Regions from separate parts of the Streptomyces sp. NBC_01142 genome, predicted to be linked through region 3. Evidence: riboswitches for the same ligand, from Rfam matches in the RefSeq annotation. Region 3 holds a riboswitch; each other region holds the start of a gene.
The links. Region 3 has a riboswitch for thiamine pyrophosphate ahead of thiO (glycine oxidase ThiO). Riboswitches for the same ligand answer to the same signal wherever they lie in the genome.
Positions count from the first base shown of each region.

Region 1: linked by a shared signal. The riboswitch ahead of thiC (phosphomethylpyrimidine synthase ThiC) and the one ahead of thiO (glycine oxidase ThiO) in region 3 are both predicted to bind thiamine pyrophosphate.
Region 2: linked by a shared signal. The riboswitch ahead of OG883_RS07180 (thiamine ABC transporter substrate binding subunit) and the one ahead of thiO (glycine oxidase ThiO) in region 3 are both predicted to bind thiamine pyrophosphate.

Region 1 is NZ_JAPEOR010000002.1:3,063,870-3,068,654, reverse strand. It holds gene OG883_RS31585 (SsgA family sporulation/cell division regulator) at 77-511, shown strand; gene OG883_RS31580 (YibE/F family protein) at 649-2,001, opposite strand; TPP riboswitch at 2,073-2,232, shown strand; gene thiC (phosphomethylpyrimidine synthase ThiC) at 2,225-4,027, shown strand; gene OG883_RS31570 (hypothetical protein) at 4,325-4,785, shown strand, end outside.
Region 2 is NZ_JAPEOR010000001.1:1,520,220-1,525,004, reverse strand. It holds gene OG883_RS07185 (iron ABC transporter permease) at 1-566, opposite strand, end outside; gene OG883_RS07180 (thiamine ABC transporter substrate binding subunit) at 605-1,696, opposite strand; TPP riboswitch at 1,776-1,885, opposite strand; gene rlmN (23S rRNA (adenine(2503)-C(2))-methyltransferase RlmN) at 1,916-3,022, opposite strand; gene OG883_RS07170 (DUF6233 domain-containing protein) at 3,286-3,627, shown strand; gene OG883_RS07165 (hypothetical protein) at 3,902-4,429, shown strand; gene OG883_RS07160 (phosphatidate cytidylyltransferase) at 4,728-4,785, opposite strand, start outside.
Region 3 is NZ_JAPEOR010000002.1:987,069-991,853, reverse strand. It holds gene OG883_RS21935 (thiazole synthase) at 1-448, opposite strand, end outside; gene thiS (sulfur carrier protein ThiS) at 455-664, opposite strand; gene thiO (glycine oxidase ThiO) at 661-1,848, opposite strand; TPP riboswitch at 1,846-1,958, opposite strand; gene OG883_RS21920 (hypothetical protein) at 2,010-2,351, shown strand; gene OG883_RS21915 (NAD(P)/FAD-dependent oxidoreductase) at 2,449-3,627, shown strand; gene OG883_RS21910 (Rv2175c family DNA-binding protein) at 3,671-4,036, shown strand; gene thiE (thiamine phosphate synthase) at 4,125-4,775, shown strand.

The DNA of each region.
Region 1 (4,785 bases), 2.1 Mb from region 3:
GAGGGCCAAGGGGGATCATTCTTGGCCGTTTTCGTCACGGTTTCATTTCACTGCTTCATCTGCTGCGGAGTACATGATGCGCGAGTCTGTCCAGGCCGAGGTCCTGATGAGTTTTCTTGTCTCCGAGGAACTCTCCTTCCGGATCCCGGTGGAGCTCGGGTACGAGACGGGGGATCCGTATGCGGTGCGGATGACCTTTCACCTGCCCGGAGATGCCCCTGTGACCTGGGCTTTCGGCAGGGAGCTGCTGCTGGACGGCATCAACGCGCGGAGCGGGGACGGCGATGTGTGCATCGCGCCGGTCGGGCCCGAGGGGCTGTCCGACGTCAGGATCCGGCTCCAGGTCGGCTGCGAGCGGGCGGTGTTCCGGGCGAGCGCGGCGCCGTTGGTGGCCTTCCTCGACCGCACGGACAAGCTGGTGCCGCTGGGGCAGGAGCGGACGCTCGGTGACTTCGAGGAGAACTTGGAGGCGGCGCTCGGCCGCATCCTGGCGGAGGAGACCGCCGGCTGACGGGCTCGTACGGCTGCCGCGACCTGACGCCTCCTGCCGTGCGCCCGCGCCCGTCCGCGGACTGCTCCCCGCCGCCTATCGCTTACGGCCGCCCGTCCGCGGACTGCTGCCCGCCGCCCACTGTCCCTGCTCACGGCCTACTTCTTGCGCCGTCGGCCCTTGCCGCTCCGTACCGGCGATCCGCTCGGAGCGCTGTCTGCTCCTGCTTCTGAGGATCCCGCCGAGCCCGGCCGGTCGGCGGAAACCACCAGCGCCGCGAGCGCGGTGGTCACCGGCACCGAAGCGACCAGACCGATCGACCCCACCAGGGTCCGCACGATCTCCACCGCCACCAGCTCGCTGGTGGCCACCGTGCCCACGCTGCTCTGCGCGATCGAGAAGAGCAGCAGCAGCGGCAACGCCGCGCCCGCGTAGGCGAGTACGAGGGTGTTGACGACGGACGCGATGTGATCCCGGCCGATCCGGAGGCCGGCCCGGTACAGGGCCTTCGGCCCCATGGTCGGATCCGCCTGGCGCAGCTCCCACACCGCCGACGTCTGGGTCACCGTCACATCGTCCAGTACGCCGAGCGAGCCGATGATGACGCCGGCCAGCAGCAGACCGCTCATGTCGATGTTCGGAAACAGGCCGTGGATCAGGCCGGTGTTGTCATCGGTGTTGCCGGTCAGGCTCGCCCAGCCGATGAAGAGCGAGCCGAGCAGCCCGATCAGCAGCAGCGAGATCAGCGTACCGAGGACCGCGACCGAGGTCCGGGCGGTCAGTCCGTGGCACATGTAGAGCGACATCAGCATGATGGCGCTCGCCCCGACCACCGCGACGACCAGCGGATTGGAGCCCTGCAGGATCGCGGGGAGGATGAACAGGGTCAGTACGGCGAACGAGAGGGCGAGCGCGATCAGCGCCATCACGCCGCGCATCCGCCCCACCAGTACCACCACAAGCGCAAAGAGCCCGGCCAGCAGGGCCATGGGGAACTCGCGGTTCACATCGGTCACGGAGTACTGGAGATCGCGGGGAGCATCGGGGGCGTACGCCACCACCACTCCCTGGCCCTCGTTCAGTTGCCGCGGCGCGTCCGGCTGGACGATCTCGGTGAAGGTACGGCCCTTGTCCTTGCCGCTGGTGACCTTGATCGTCGCTCTCTCGCAGCTGCCCTGCTGGGCATTGACCGCCTCGCGCCCCTCGGGCGTGGAGGTGTCACCGGTCGGCGGAACCTGTGCGGCGTTCACGTCCTTGCAGTTGACCTTCTCGACCTGCGTCACCGTGCCCTGCTCGGTCTGCCGGTCGAAGCCGACACCACTGCGCTCGTGGGCGGGCGCGCCTCCCGGCCAGAGCACGGCGAGACCGACGAGGACCGCCGTGGCGAAGGGGATCAGCACCGCGGCGATGACTTTGCGGAGGTGGCGGGAGACGGGCGCGGCAGGTCCATGGCTGTGCGAGTGGCCGTGCGGTTCGGGCGTCTGTGGCGAGGTGGTCGGGGTGGAGGTCACCGACCGATCATCGCAAGAATGCGGGGGGCCCACTGTTCAGCGCGCCAGAAATGACGCTAGCGTGGTGGCACCTTTGCACACGCGGGAGCTCGGAGCACCGGGCTGAGAGGGCGCTGACCTCCGTACGAGCCGTCTGGCCACACGCCAGTACTTCGGATACGGAAGCCGCTGCGTCGACCGCCGAACCTGTTACCGGGTAATGCCGGCGTAGGGAGTAGGTCTCATGACCATTCAGGATGCACGCACGCCTGCCGCCAGCCAGGACGGCACCGCCGACCAGGCCGGGCGCACGCCGGGCTGGCACAAGGGGTACCTCGAGGGCTCGCGCCCCGATCTCAGGGTGCCGGTCCGCCAGGTGCACCTCACCAACGGCAAGGACGTGACGCTGTACGACACGTCCGGACCGTACACCGACCCCACCATCGAGACCGATGTACGCCGCGGCCTGGCGCCGCTGCGGGAGAACTGGATCATCGGCCGCGGTGACACCGAGGAGTACGCGGGCCGCCCGGTCCGCCCCGAGGACGACGGGATCAAGCACACCTCGCCGCGCGGCGGACTGCGCAATCTCGACGCGGTCTTCCCCGGCCGGCCGCGCCAGCCGCGCCGGGGCCGAGCGGGTCAGGCGGTGACGCAGCTCGCGTACGCGCGCCGGGGCGAGATCACGCCGGAGATGGAGTACGTCGCGATCCGCGAGAACGTCTCCCCCGAGGTCGTACGCGAGGAGATCGCCGCGGGCCGGGCCGTCCTGCCCGCCAACGTCAATCACCCCGAGATCGAGCCGATGATCATCGGCAAGCGTTTCCTGGTGAAGGTCAATGCCAACATCGGCAACTCCGCGGTCACCTCCTCCATCGAGGAGGAGGTCGACAAGATGACCTGGGCCACCAAGTGGGGCGCGGACACGGTCATGGACCTGTCCACCGGCCGCAATATCCACACCACCCGTGAGTGGGTGCTGCGCAACTCCCCCGTTCCCATCGGCACCGTGCCGCTCTACCAGGCGCTCGAGAAGGTCGACGGAAAGGCCGAGGAGCTTACCTGGGAGGTCTACAAGGACACCGTCATCGAGCAGGCCGAGCAGGGCGTCGACTACATGACGGTCCATGCGGGCGTGCTGCTGCGGTACGTTCCGCTGACCGCGCGCCGCAAGACCGGCATCGTCTCCCGCGGTGGTTCGATCATGGCGGCCTGGTGTCTGGCGCACCACAAGGAGTCGTTCCTGTACGAGAACTTCGAGGAGCTCTGCGAGATCCTCGCCTCGTACGACGTGACGTACTCACTCGGCGACGGCCTGCGCCCCGGCTCGATCGCGGACGCCAACGACGAGGCGCAGTTCGCGGAGTTGCGCACGCTCGGGGAACTCAACACGATCGCCAAGCGTTTCCATGTGCAGACGATGATCGAAGGACCCGGTCACGTCCCGATGCACAAGATCAAGGAGAACATCGACCTCCAGCAGGAGATCTGCGAGGAGGCCCCCTTCTATACGCTCGGCCCGCTCACCACGGACGTGGCCCCGGCGTATGACCACATCACCTCCGGCATCGGGGCGGCGATGATCGCATGGTGGGGCACCGCGATGCTCTGCTACGTCACGCCCAAGGAGCACTTGGGCCTGCCCAACCGCGACGACGTGAAGACCGGCGTCATCACCTACAAGATCGCGGCCCATGCGGCGGACCTGGCCAAGGGCCACCCCGGCGCGCAGGAGTGGGACGACGCACTGTCGGACGCGCGCTTCGAGTTCCGGTGGGAGGACCAGTTCAATCTGGCCCTCGACCCGGACACGGCACGGGAGTTCCACGACGAGACGCTCCCGGCCGAGCCGGCGAAGACCGCGCACTTCTGCTCGATGTGCGGTCCGAAGTTCTGCTCGATGAAGATCTCCCAGGACATCCGGCGCCAGCACGGTGGTGACATGGCCGATACGGCTTCCCTGGAGGAGGCCGAGGCGGGCATGGCGGAGAAGTCGAAGGAGTTCGCGGCCAGCGGCAACCGTGTGTACCTGCCGCTTGCGGACTGACGTGACGCACGGCGGTGCCCCGGGCAGCCGGGCGGGCGCACCGCCGTTCGGGCCGGTGTGTCCGGCTCAGGGGCACCGTGCCGGCCGCCACCGTCATTGCGGTGACCACGGCCGTAGCCTCCGCGGTAGCCACGGCCTTGTGCCACCAGCGGGCATTCGTCCCCGGATGGAGCCGCTGATCGGTACGCCGTGGCGTCCGCCCCAGCATGGCGGTGGCTCCGAAGGGCCGAGAGTTTCGAGGTAACGGTAGAGCCACGGCCACCCGAAGCTTGATCAAATCTGACTAGCCTGCGTGACGTGGGCGGAATCGATGTGGCCAACGGAGTGGTCGGCGCACTGTTCGGCATGCTGTTCGCAACGCTGTTCCAACAGCCCTTGCAGGACGCCTGGTTCACGTTGCGCAAGCGTTCGAAACGAGCGGTTCGGAGCCTTCGGTCCCGTGAGGAGTCCCACCGCGTGTGGTCCACGTTCTCGCTGGGACCGCTCCACACCTCCGCCCTGATAGTGGAGGGGGACGGCGAGTCGCCCGTCGTTTCCGAGGCGATACATGTCCAGGTCCTGGACGACGAGATCACGCTCCCTTCGGACATGGCCGGTTGGCGGGACGAGATCGAGACCGAAAGCGCACAGCTCCGGGCGAAGGGCCGGACCCCGGTGTGGAACGGTCCTCGGTATGCCGTCGAGTCGTTCGACGTCTCCCGGACGGCCCTGGACGAGCAGCCGGAAGTCCACTTGAGGCTGCGGCCGACGGACTATTA
Region 2 (4,785 bases), on a different contig from region 3:
ACCATGAGGGCGGCCGCGGCCACGGCGGGCCCGAGCGCCGGCAGAGTCACGCGCCGCCACGCCGCGAACCGTCCGGCACCGAGCACCCGGGCGGCCTCCTCCTGGCGCGGATCGAGTTGCGACCACAGACCGCCCACGGTCCGTACGACCACGGCGTAGTTGAAGAAGACATGCGCGAGCAGGATCGACCACACCGTCGTGTCCAGCCGCAGACCCCACATTTCGTCGAGGAGCCCGCCGCGCCCCAGCAGCGCCAGGAACGCCGTCCCGACGACAACGGTCGGCAGCACGAACGGAACAGTGACCACGGCCCGCAGCAGCTGCTTGCCGGGAAAGTCGAGGCGGGCGAAGACGTACGCGCCGGGCAGGGCGATCAGCAGGGTGAGCGCGGTGGAGGCGAGCGCCTGCCAGGTGGTGAACCACAGGACGCGCAGAATGTCGGAGCGGCCGAGGACCTCGCCGATCCGGCCGAACTGCCATACCCCGTCGATCTGGAGACCCCGGCCGACGATCGCGGCCACGGGGTAGGCGAAGAAGACCGCGAAGAACACGACGGGCCCGGCCATCAGTCCGAGCCGCGCCGCATTCCCGCGCAGCGACTTCCTTACTTCAGTACGAGCGAGGACCACGACTGGACCCACTGCTCACGGTTCTCGGCGATCTCCTCGGGGGACACGGTCTCCGGCTTGTCGACCACGACGCCGTGCTTGGTGAACACCTCGGGCAGCTTGGCGTCCTTGACCACCGGGTTGACGAACATCTTCAGCGGCATGTCCTCCTGGAACTTCTTGGAGACCAGGAAGTCCAGCAGGGCCTTGCCGCCCGCCTCGTTCTTCGCGCCCTTGAGCAGACCCGCGAACTCGGTCTGACGGAAGCAGGTGCCGGTCGCGACACCGGTCGGTGCCTCGGCCGGCTGCGGCTCGGCGAAGAGCACCTCGACCGGCGGGCTGGAGGCGTAGGAGACGACCAGCGGGCGGTCGGCCTTGGCCTTCTTGCCGCCCGCGGAGCCGGAGAACTCCTCGTTGTAAGCCTGGTCCCAGCCGTCCACGACCTTGACGCCGTTGTCCTTCAGCTTCTTCCAGTAGTCCTGCCAGCCGTCGTCGCCGTACTTGCCGACGGAGCCGAGCAGGAATCCGAGGCCGGGCGAGGAGGTCGCGGCATTCTCGACGACCAGCAGGTCCTTGTAGGCGGGGTCGGCCAGATCGTCGAAGGTCTGCGGCGGAGCGAGCTTCTTGTCGGCGAAGTACTTCTTGTCGTAGTTGACGCAGATGTCGCCGGTGTCGACGGGCGTGACGCGGTGCTGGTCCTTGTCGAGCTGGACCTCGTCGGTGACCTGGGCCAGGCCCTTGGCCTCGTACGGCGTGAACAGGCCGTTGTCGAGCGCACGCGAGAGCAGGGTGTTGTCGACGCCGAAGAAGACATCGCCCTGGGGGGAGCCCTTGGTGAGGATCTCCTTGTTGAGGGCCGCGCCTGCGTCCCCGCTCTTGAGCACCTTGACCGTGTAGCCGGTCTCCTTGGTGAACTCCTTCAGCACGGAGGCCGAGGCGGCGAACGATTCATGGCTGACCAGCGTCACGGTCTTGGACGTGGCACCGCCGTCCGCGGAGTCCTTTGCCTCCCCGCCACAGGCGGCGAGCGTGGAGACACCCAGCGCAGCGGCCAGCGCGGTGACCGTGATCTTCTTGGTGGTGCTCATCGGATTCCTCCTGGAGATGACCAGGAAGAGACGCGGCCCTGCCCGGTCCTGAGCAGGATCCGGGCAGGGCGCAACAGCTTGTGAGTAATGACCGAACTTCCTACCCAGAATGACCTGGGCAAGGTTCAGAGGGTCTGCGACCTGACGGTGTCGCACTCTCAGCGCTGTGGCGCTCCCCTGTCGGAATATGCAGATGTTTCCCGTCAGGTTACACGGAACCTAACGCTCCGAAGCGGCCAGCTGTCCGCACGCTCCGTCGATCTCCTGGCCACGGGTATCGCGAACCGTCACGGGCACCCCGTGCGCCGCGATGGCATCCACGAACGCCTTCTCGTCCTCGGGACGGGAGGCGGTCCACTTCGATCCCGGCGTCGGGTTCAGCGGGATGAGATTGACATGGACCCGCTTGCCCTTGAGCAGCCGGCCCAGCAGATCACCCCGCCACGCCTGGTCGTTGATGTCGCGGATCAGGGCGTACTCGATGGAGATCCGGCGGCCGGACTTCTCCGCGTACTCCCACGCGGCGTCCAGCACCTCGCGGACCTTCCACCGGGTGTTCACCGGAACCAGGGTGTCGCGCAGCTCGTCGTCCGGCGCGTGCAGCGAGACGGCCAGCCGGCACTTGAAGCCCTCGTCGGCGAAGCGCAGCATCGCGGGCACCAGACCGACGGTGGAGACGGTGATCCCGCGCTGCGAGAGCCCGAGCCCGTCCGGCTCGGGGTCGGTCAGCCGCCGGATGGAGCCGACGACCCGCTTGTAGTTGGCGAGCGGCTCCCCCATCCCCATGAAGACGATGTTCGACAGCCGCGCCGGACCGCCGGGCACCTCGCCGTCGCGCAGGGCGCGCATGCCGTCGACGATCTGGTGCACGATCTCCGCGGTCGACAGATTGCGGTCGAGACCGGCCTGGCCCGTCGCGCAGAAGGGGCAGTTCATCCCGCAGCCGGCCTGCGACGAGATGCACATCGTCACCCGGTCCGGGTAGCGCATCAGCACGGACTCGACGAGCGTGCCGTCGTGCAGCCGCCAGAGCGTCTTGCGGGTCGTGTCGTCGTCGCACGAGATGTGCCGTACGACGGACATCAGATCGGGGAGCAGCTCGGAGGCGAGCTTCTCGCGCGCAGCCGCAGGGATGTCGGTCCACTGGGCCGGGTCGTGGGCGTATCGCGCGAAGTAGTGCTGCGAGAGCTGCTTGGCGCGGAACGGCTTCTCGCCGATCGCGGCGACGGCGTCCTTGCGCTCGGCGGGCGTGAGGTCGGCAAGGTGCCGCGGTGGCTTCTTGGCTCCGCGGGGCGCGACGAAAGTGAGTTCTCCGGGCTTGGGCATGGTGCCTCGAGTGTCGCAGATGGAGTGTCGTGACCTGCAATCGCCGAGACCCGGGGCAGGCGTTGCCGGTCGTTGCCGGTGGCTGTTGGGCATCCTCGGACGACCCAGCCTCAGAGCAATTCCGGCTGGCCACAGCGACAGCGGGAGGGAAAGCAGGGCTGTACCGCCACACCCTCAGGAGCCGACGCACGTGACAGAGCCCTCCCCCGCCCCAGGACGGGCTCTGTCGTGCAGCGGCCCCACCAGGACCTAGACTCGAACACGTGTCCGAACAAGTGCCTCGCCTGGAGCGCCTGCGCAGCGTCCGCCAGTGGCTGGCCTGGCAGCTGCGCCGCACGGACGAGACCATCGCCGAGCTGGAGAAGCAGGAAGCGGCGGCCGCACGCGCAGCCCGCACGCTGCCCCCACGCGTGCCGGAGTGGAGGCTTTCCATGCAGCGAGCAGGCGGGCGGCCGACCCCCGACGCCGTCCACACCAGCGACTGCGGGATGGCCGGCAATGCCACCCGGCCGCTGACCCGTGAGCAGGCACTTCGCGCGATCACAGAGGACGGCATTACGGCGTGCCCCTACTGCCGACCGGACACTGACCTTGGAGTGCTGTGAACCGGGACCCGTCGCAGCACGAAGTCACGCGCACTGCACCGTTGTCGTGCACCGCGCGGTCGGCCCGGCCGGCCGTCCTTCCGAGATGAGTCTGCCCCGCCGCCCCACCAGGGCATACCGCGTCGGAGGCGCGGGATCCGGACGGCCGGGCGGCGGCCGCCCGCCCGTTCCCCGGGTCCCTCGTCACGTCGGCGTCACGCCGCGGTCATGGGCCTCGCGCAATAGTGGCGGGACCAGGGCTGTAAGGTCAGCCCGCCCATCCGAGGGTGGACCTATGAACCGCAGACGTTGCCTCGCTCTCCTGACACCACCGCTCGCCGTGTCGTTCGCACTCGCCTCGGCCGCCGGTGCACAAGGGATGAGCCAAAGGGCTCCCGAGAGCGCCACCGTCCTCCCGACACCGGGTTGCGCGGTGGTGCGGAGCACCGACGCCCCGGGCCCAGCCGCCTTCTCGCTCATGGGCGAGGGATTCCCGGAGGGAGCGAAGGTGTCGTTCCTGGGACCGTCGCACGCCGGAACAAACCTCACCGTGGACGCCGACGGCGCTTTCGTCGTGCCCGGCGCAAAGGACGCCCAGTACCACATCGTGGTGGACGACGGTGAGGACACCGTCAAGTGCGCCAAGGCGAAGGGCCCGCAGGCACAGAAGGACGAGGAGCGCGCGGCGGGCTTCACCGCCGGCCACAAGGCGGTCAAGGCGAACTGCCAGGCCACGCAGCCGCAGGGAATCGCACCCCGCACCAAGAGCTACGACGACGGCTGGAAAGAGGGAGCCGCCGCGGCAGCCGCCAAGTTCTGCTGAGGAAGCAGCGAAGCCTCCCGTCCGCCCGTCGCGATGCCGGGCGGACGCGGACGTCGACGTGGACGAGGTTGCGCGGTCAACCGGCGGGCGGGAGCTGGTTGCCGCTGCGCGCCAGTACCCGGCCGGGGCGCGGTCGGCCCGCTCGAAAGTCAGGGCGCGACGGCCCAGGCAGGAGACCTGGCGCTGCCCGAGGCGGATGGGTTTCCAGGCTCGGGCATGGTGCTGCCAGTGCCGCAGAGATACGAAGAGGGGTTCGCCGCCCTGTGGACAACGAACCCCTCACGTACGAATGGCCGGGTCAGCCGCTTCCCACGAAGATCACCAGAAGCAGCCACACCACCGGCGCGGTCGGCAGC
Region 3 (4,785 bases):
CCGCGCAGCCCGCATCCTCGAGCTTGCGGGCGAGCACCGGGTCGTCGTTGGTGTACGGCAGGACCGTGAAGCCGTCGTCGACCAGGATCTCGGCCGCGTCCAGCAGCTCGACCGGATCGGGCAGCAGCGTGCGCTCGTCCGCGACGACCTCGAGCTTGATCCACTCGGTGCCGAGTGCCTCGCGGGCGAGCCGGGCGGTCAGCACGGCCTCTCCCGCGGTGAAACAGCCCGCCGTGTTGGGCAGGACACGGATGCCCAGCTTCTGCAGGACGGACAGGACGGAGCCCTGCACGGTCGGGTCGAGGCGGCGCATCGCGACGGTGGTGAGCTCGGTGCCGCTCGCGACGAGGGAGCGTTCGAGTACGTCGAGGCTGGGCGCCCCTCCCGTACCCATGATCAGCCGGGAGTTGAAGGCGGTGTCGCCGATGGTGAGACGGTCGTCGGCCACGGCTGATCAGCCTCCCTGCACTGCGGTGAGGACTTCGACGCGGTCGCCGTCGCCCAGATGTGTGCCGGCCCACTGGCTGCGCGGGACGACCGTCTCGTTGAGCGCGGCGGCGACTCCGGACGGGGCGGCGCTGAGACCGGCGACCAGGGCGTCCAGGGTGGTTCCGACGGCAAGCTCGCGCGCCTCGCCGTTGACGGAGACGTTCAGGACGTTCATGCGGGCTGCTCCTGAGGTACGGGGGAGAAGCGGCGAGGGGTGAACGCGCGGGCCTCGTCGGGCAGTTCGCCGGTGACCAGCACCTCGGACATCACATCGCCGGTGACGGGAGTCAGAAGCACCCCGTTGCGGTGGTGCCCGGTGGCCAGATGCAGGCCGGGCAGGGCGGTCGGGCCCAGCAGCGGGGCATTGTCGGGGGAGGCGGGGCGCAGTCCGGCGCGGGTCTCGGTGAGCGGCAGCTCGGTGAGGCCCGGCACCAGCTCGTGCGCGTCGCGCAGCAGCTCGTACACCCCGCCCGCGGTGACCGTGGTGTCCCAGCCGAGCTCCTCGCTGGTCGCGCCCACGACCAGCTCGCCGTTCTCGCGCGGCACCAGATAGACATGGCTGCCGCGCACCACGGCCCGGACGGTGCGCGAGAGGAAGGGCGCGTACGGACGCGGCACCGTGAGGCGCAGTACCTGGCCCTTCACCGGCCGCACCGGTGGCAGGACGTCCTTCGGTACGCCACCGAGCCTGCCGCTCAGCGAACCGGCCGCCAGTACCACCTGGTCCGCGGCGAGTTCCGTTCCTCCCCCGGAGCCGCCGGCCCGGGAGGGTCCCCCCGCCAGTACGGCCCCGGCTGCCCGGTCCCGTACCACCGAGAGCCGCTCCGCCCAGCCGCGGTGGAAGATCACCCCCGCCCGCTCGCAGGCCGTCAGCAGGGCCGCGGCCAGCCGCCGTGGATCGACCTGGTGGTCGCCGTCCACCCGCAGGCCACCGCGTACACCGGGGGCGAGCATCGGCTCCAGGCGGCGGCATTCGCGCCCGGACAGCCACTCCGACTGCAGTCCGGACCGGCGCTGCAGGGCGTGCAGTTCCCGAAGGTGCGCGCGGTCGTCGGCGTCGAGCGCGACGGCGAGCGTTCCGCAGGCGCGGTGGCCGACGGACTGCCCGCTCGCCTCCTCCAGCTCCGCGACGAAGGCGGGATAGCGCCGTGCGGATTCCAGATTGAGAGCGAGCAGCGTCTGCTCGCCGTAGTGGAGTTCGGTGACGGCGGCGAGCATGCCGGCCGCGACCTGTGCGGCCCCGCCGCCCGGCTCCGGATCGACGACGGCGACGCGCAGTCCACGCTGCGCCGCCCGCCAGGCCGTGACCAGGCCGATGATTCCGCCCCCGACAACGAGGACATCCGATGTACGCGACATGGGCGTCCAGCCCCTCCCTTCGCCGGCATGACCCGGATCAGGTTCGTACGGTCGGAGGCCGTCCAGCCTCCCTCTCAGCCCGGTGCGTCCGGGCTCCCGCGAGTGTCTTACGGTGGCCACCCTAACCCCAGGCCCCAACGCGCAGTAAGGGAGCAGCCCCAGTGGTGACGTCGCTCGACGGACTCGTACTCTCGCCGGTCGCCGACCAGGCTCCGGGCCAGGTGGGAACCCGGACCCGGTTCACGTACCACGAGCGGGAAGGCCGGATCTGGGCCGAGTACGAGGGGGGTGATGTGATCCGCGGCCATCTTGTCGGGACCCGGGAAGGCGACCGGCTGGACTTCCGTTATGTGCAGTTGAAGACGGACGGCGGGACGTCCTGCGGGCACTGCGTCTCCATCGTGGTCGAGCTCGAGGACGGGCGAGTGCGCCTCGAGGAGACCTGGGAATGGGAGTCCCAGGAGGGCAGCGGGACGAGCGTCGTCGAGCAACTCCCTTCCTGACGATTCGTCAGCTGCTTAAGATGATCAGGTGAACGAGCGGCAGCAGCAGACAGAGCAGCACCGGCGGCACCGGCGGGTCGTCGTGGCCGGCGCGGGAATGGCCGGTGTGCAGACCGCGGTGGCCCTGCGCGAGCAGGGCTTCACCGGCCCGGTCACCCTGATCGGCGCGGAGCCCCACCAGCCCTACGACAGGCCCCCACTCTCCAAGGCCATCCTGCTGGGGGAGGCGGAGGGTTCGGCCTTCGACGTCGACTTCGAGGCGATCGAGGTCGACCTGCGGCTGGGCTGCGAGGTGACCGGCGTACGCTCCGACGCGCACGAACTGGACACCGGCGCCGGGCCGGTTCCCTACGACGTCCTGGTCATCGCCACCGGCGCCGAGCCGATCACCCTGCCGGGTACCGAGGGCGTCCCCGGCGTCCATCTGCTGCGTACCCTCGACGACGCGGCACGGCTGCGCCCCGTCCTCGCCGAACAGCACGACATCGTGGTCGTCGGCGCGGGCTGGATCGGCGCGGAGTTCGCGACCGCCGCCCGCGCCGCGGGCTGCACGGTCACCGTCGTCGAGGCCGCGGAGCGCCCGCTGGCGGCGGCCCTGCCCGCCGAGGTCGCCGCCCCGATGACCGACTGGTACGCGGAGTACGGCACCGAGCTGCTCACCCACGCGCGCGTGGCCGACGTCGAGCCGGGCGAGGTGATCCTGGCGGACGGACGGCACCTCCCGGCCGGCGCAGTGGTCGTCGGCATCGGCGCGCGGCCCGCCACCGCCTGGCTCGCCGGATCCGGCATCGCACTCGGTCCGGAGGGCGCCATCACCGCGGACGAGTATCTGCGCACCTCGCTGCCCGATGTGTACGCCGTCGGGGACTGCGCCTCCTTCCCGTCCGGCCGCTACGGCGAGCGGCTGCTCGTGCACCACTGGGACAACGCTCTCCAGGGGCCGCGCACGGTCGCCGCCAACATCATCGGAAGGGGTGCCGGCGGTGAGCCGGCGCAGATCTACGACCCGGTGCCGTACTTCTGGTCCGAGCAGTTCGGCCGTTTCGTGCAGTACGCGGGGCATCACGCGGCCGCCGACACGACGGTGTGGCGGGGCGATCCGGCGAGCGCCGCCTGGACGGTGCTCTGGCTGCGGGAGGGCGTGCTGGTGGCGCTCCTCGCCGTCGGCAGGGCCCGCGATCTGGCGCAAGGGCGCAAACTCATCCTGGCCGGCGCGCGGCTGGATCCGGAGCGCTCGGCCGATCCTTCCGTCCCTCTGAAGGCGGCAGCTCTCTAGGGTCTGGCTACCCACTGTCAGTCCGGGATGGCAGGCTTGTCCTGTGACCGAGATTGACGCAAAGATCGATGCTCTCGTCCCCGCCTGGCTCCACCTTCCCGACATCGCGGAAATGCTCGATGTCGAGGTGACACGCGTACGGCAGCTGGTCAAGGAAGGCCAGCTGATCGCCGTACGCCGTGGTGAGAACCGGGCGCTTCAGGTGCCTGCCGCCTTCATCGACGGCGACAAGGTGGTCAAGGGTCTCGCCGGGACCCTGACACTCCTGAAGGACGACGGCTTCTCCGACGAAGAGATGCTCGAGTGGCTCTTCACTCCCGACCCCACCCTGCCGGGCACGCCCGCGCAGGCGCTCAGCGAGAATCGCGGCACGGAGGTGAAGCGCCGGGCCCAGGCGCTCGCCGTCTGACGTCCTGAAGACACCACCACACGCGCTGTACGGGCAGGGGCCGGTTGCTCCTGCCCGTACACCGCCGATCCCACGGGGGGAATCACCCATGTCCACGGCTCGTGCGCTGCTGTCCGACGCCCGGCTCTATCTGTGCACGGATGCCCGCAGGCGACAGGGAGATCTCCCCGGGTTCCTCGACGCCGTGCTCGCCTCCGGGGTCGACATCGTGCAGCTGCGCGACAAGGGCATGGAGGCGGGCGAGGAGCTGGAGCATCTCCAGGTCTTCGCCGACGCCTGCCGCCGCCACGGCAAGCTGCTCGCGGTGAACGACCGCGCCGACGTGGCGCACGCCATCGGCTCCGGGGTGCTCCATCTGGGGCAGGGCGATCTGCCCGTCCGGGCCGCCCGCGCGATCCTCGGCGACGACGTGGTGATCGGCCGCTCCACGCACGGCGAGTCCGAGGTGGACGCGGCCGTCGCAGAGCCGGGCGTGGACTACTTCTGCACCGGACCCTGCTGGCCCACCCCGACCAAGCCCGGGCGGTACGCCCCGGGACTCGGCCTTGTGCGGTACGCCGCGTCGCTGGCGACCGAGCGGCCGTGGTTCGCCATCGGCGGGATCGACGAGCGCAACCTTGACGAGGTGCTGGACGCGGGCGCGCGCAGGATCGTCGTCGTACGGGCGATCACCGAGGCCGCCGATCCGGCCGCGGCGACGGCGGATCTGGCGAAGCGCGTCAGGGAGCGCATCGCATAACTGTCCGATA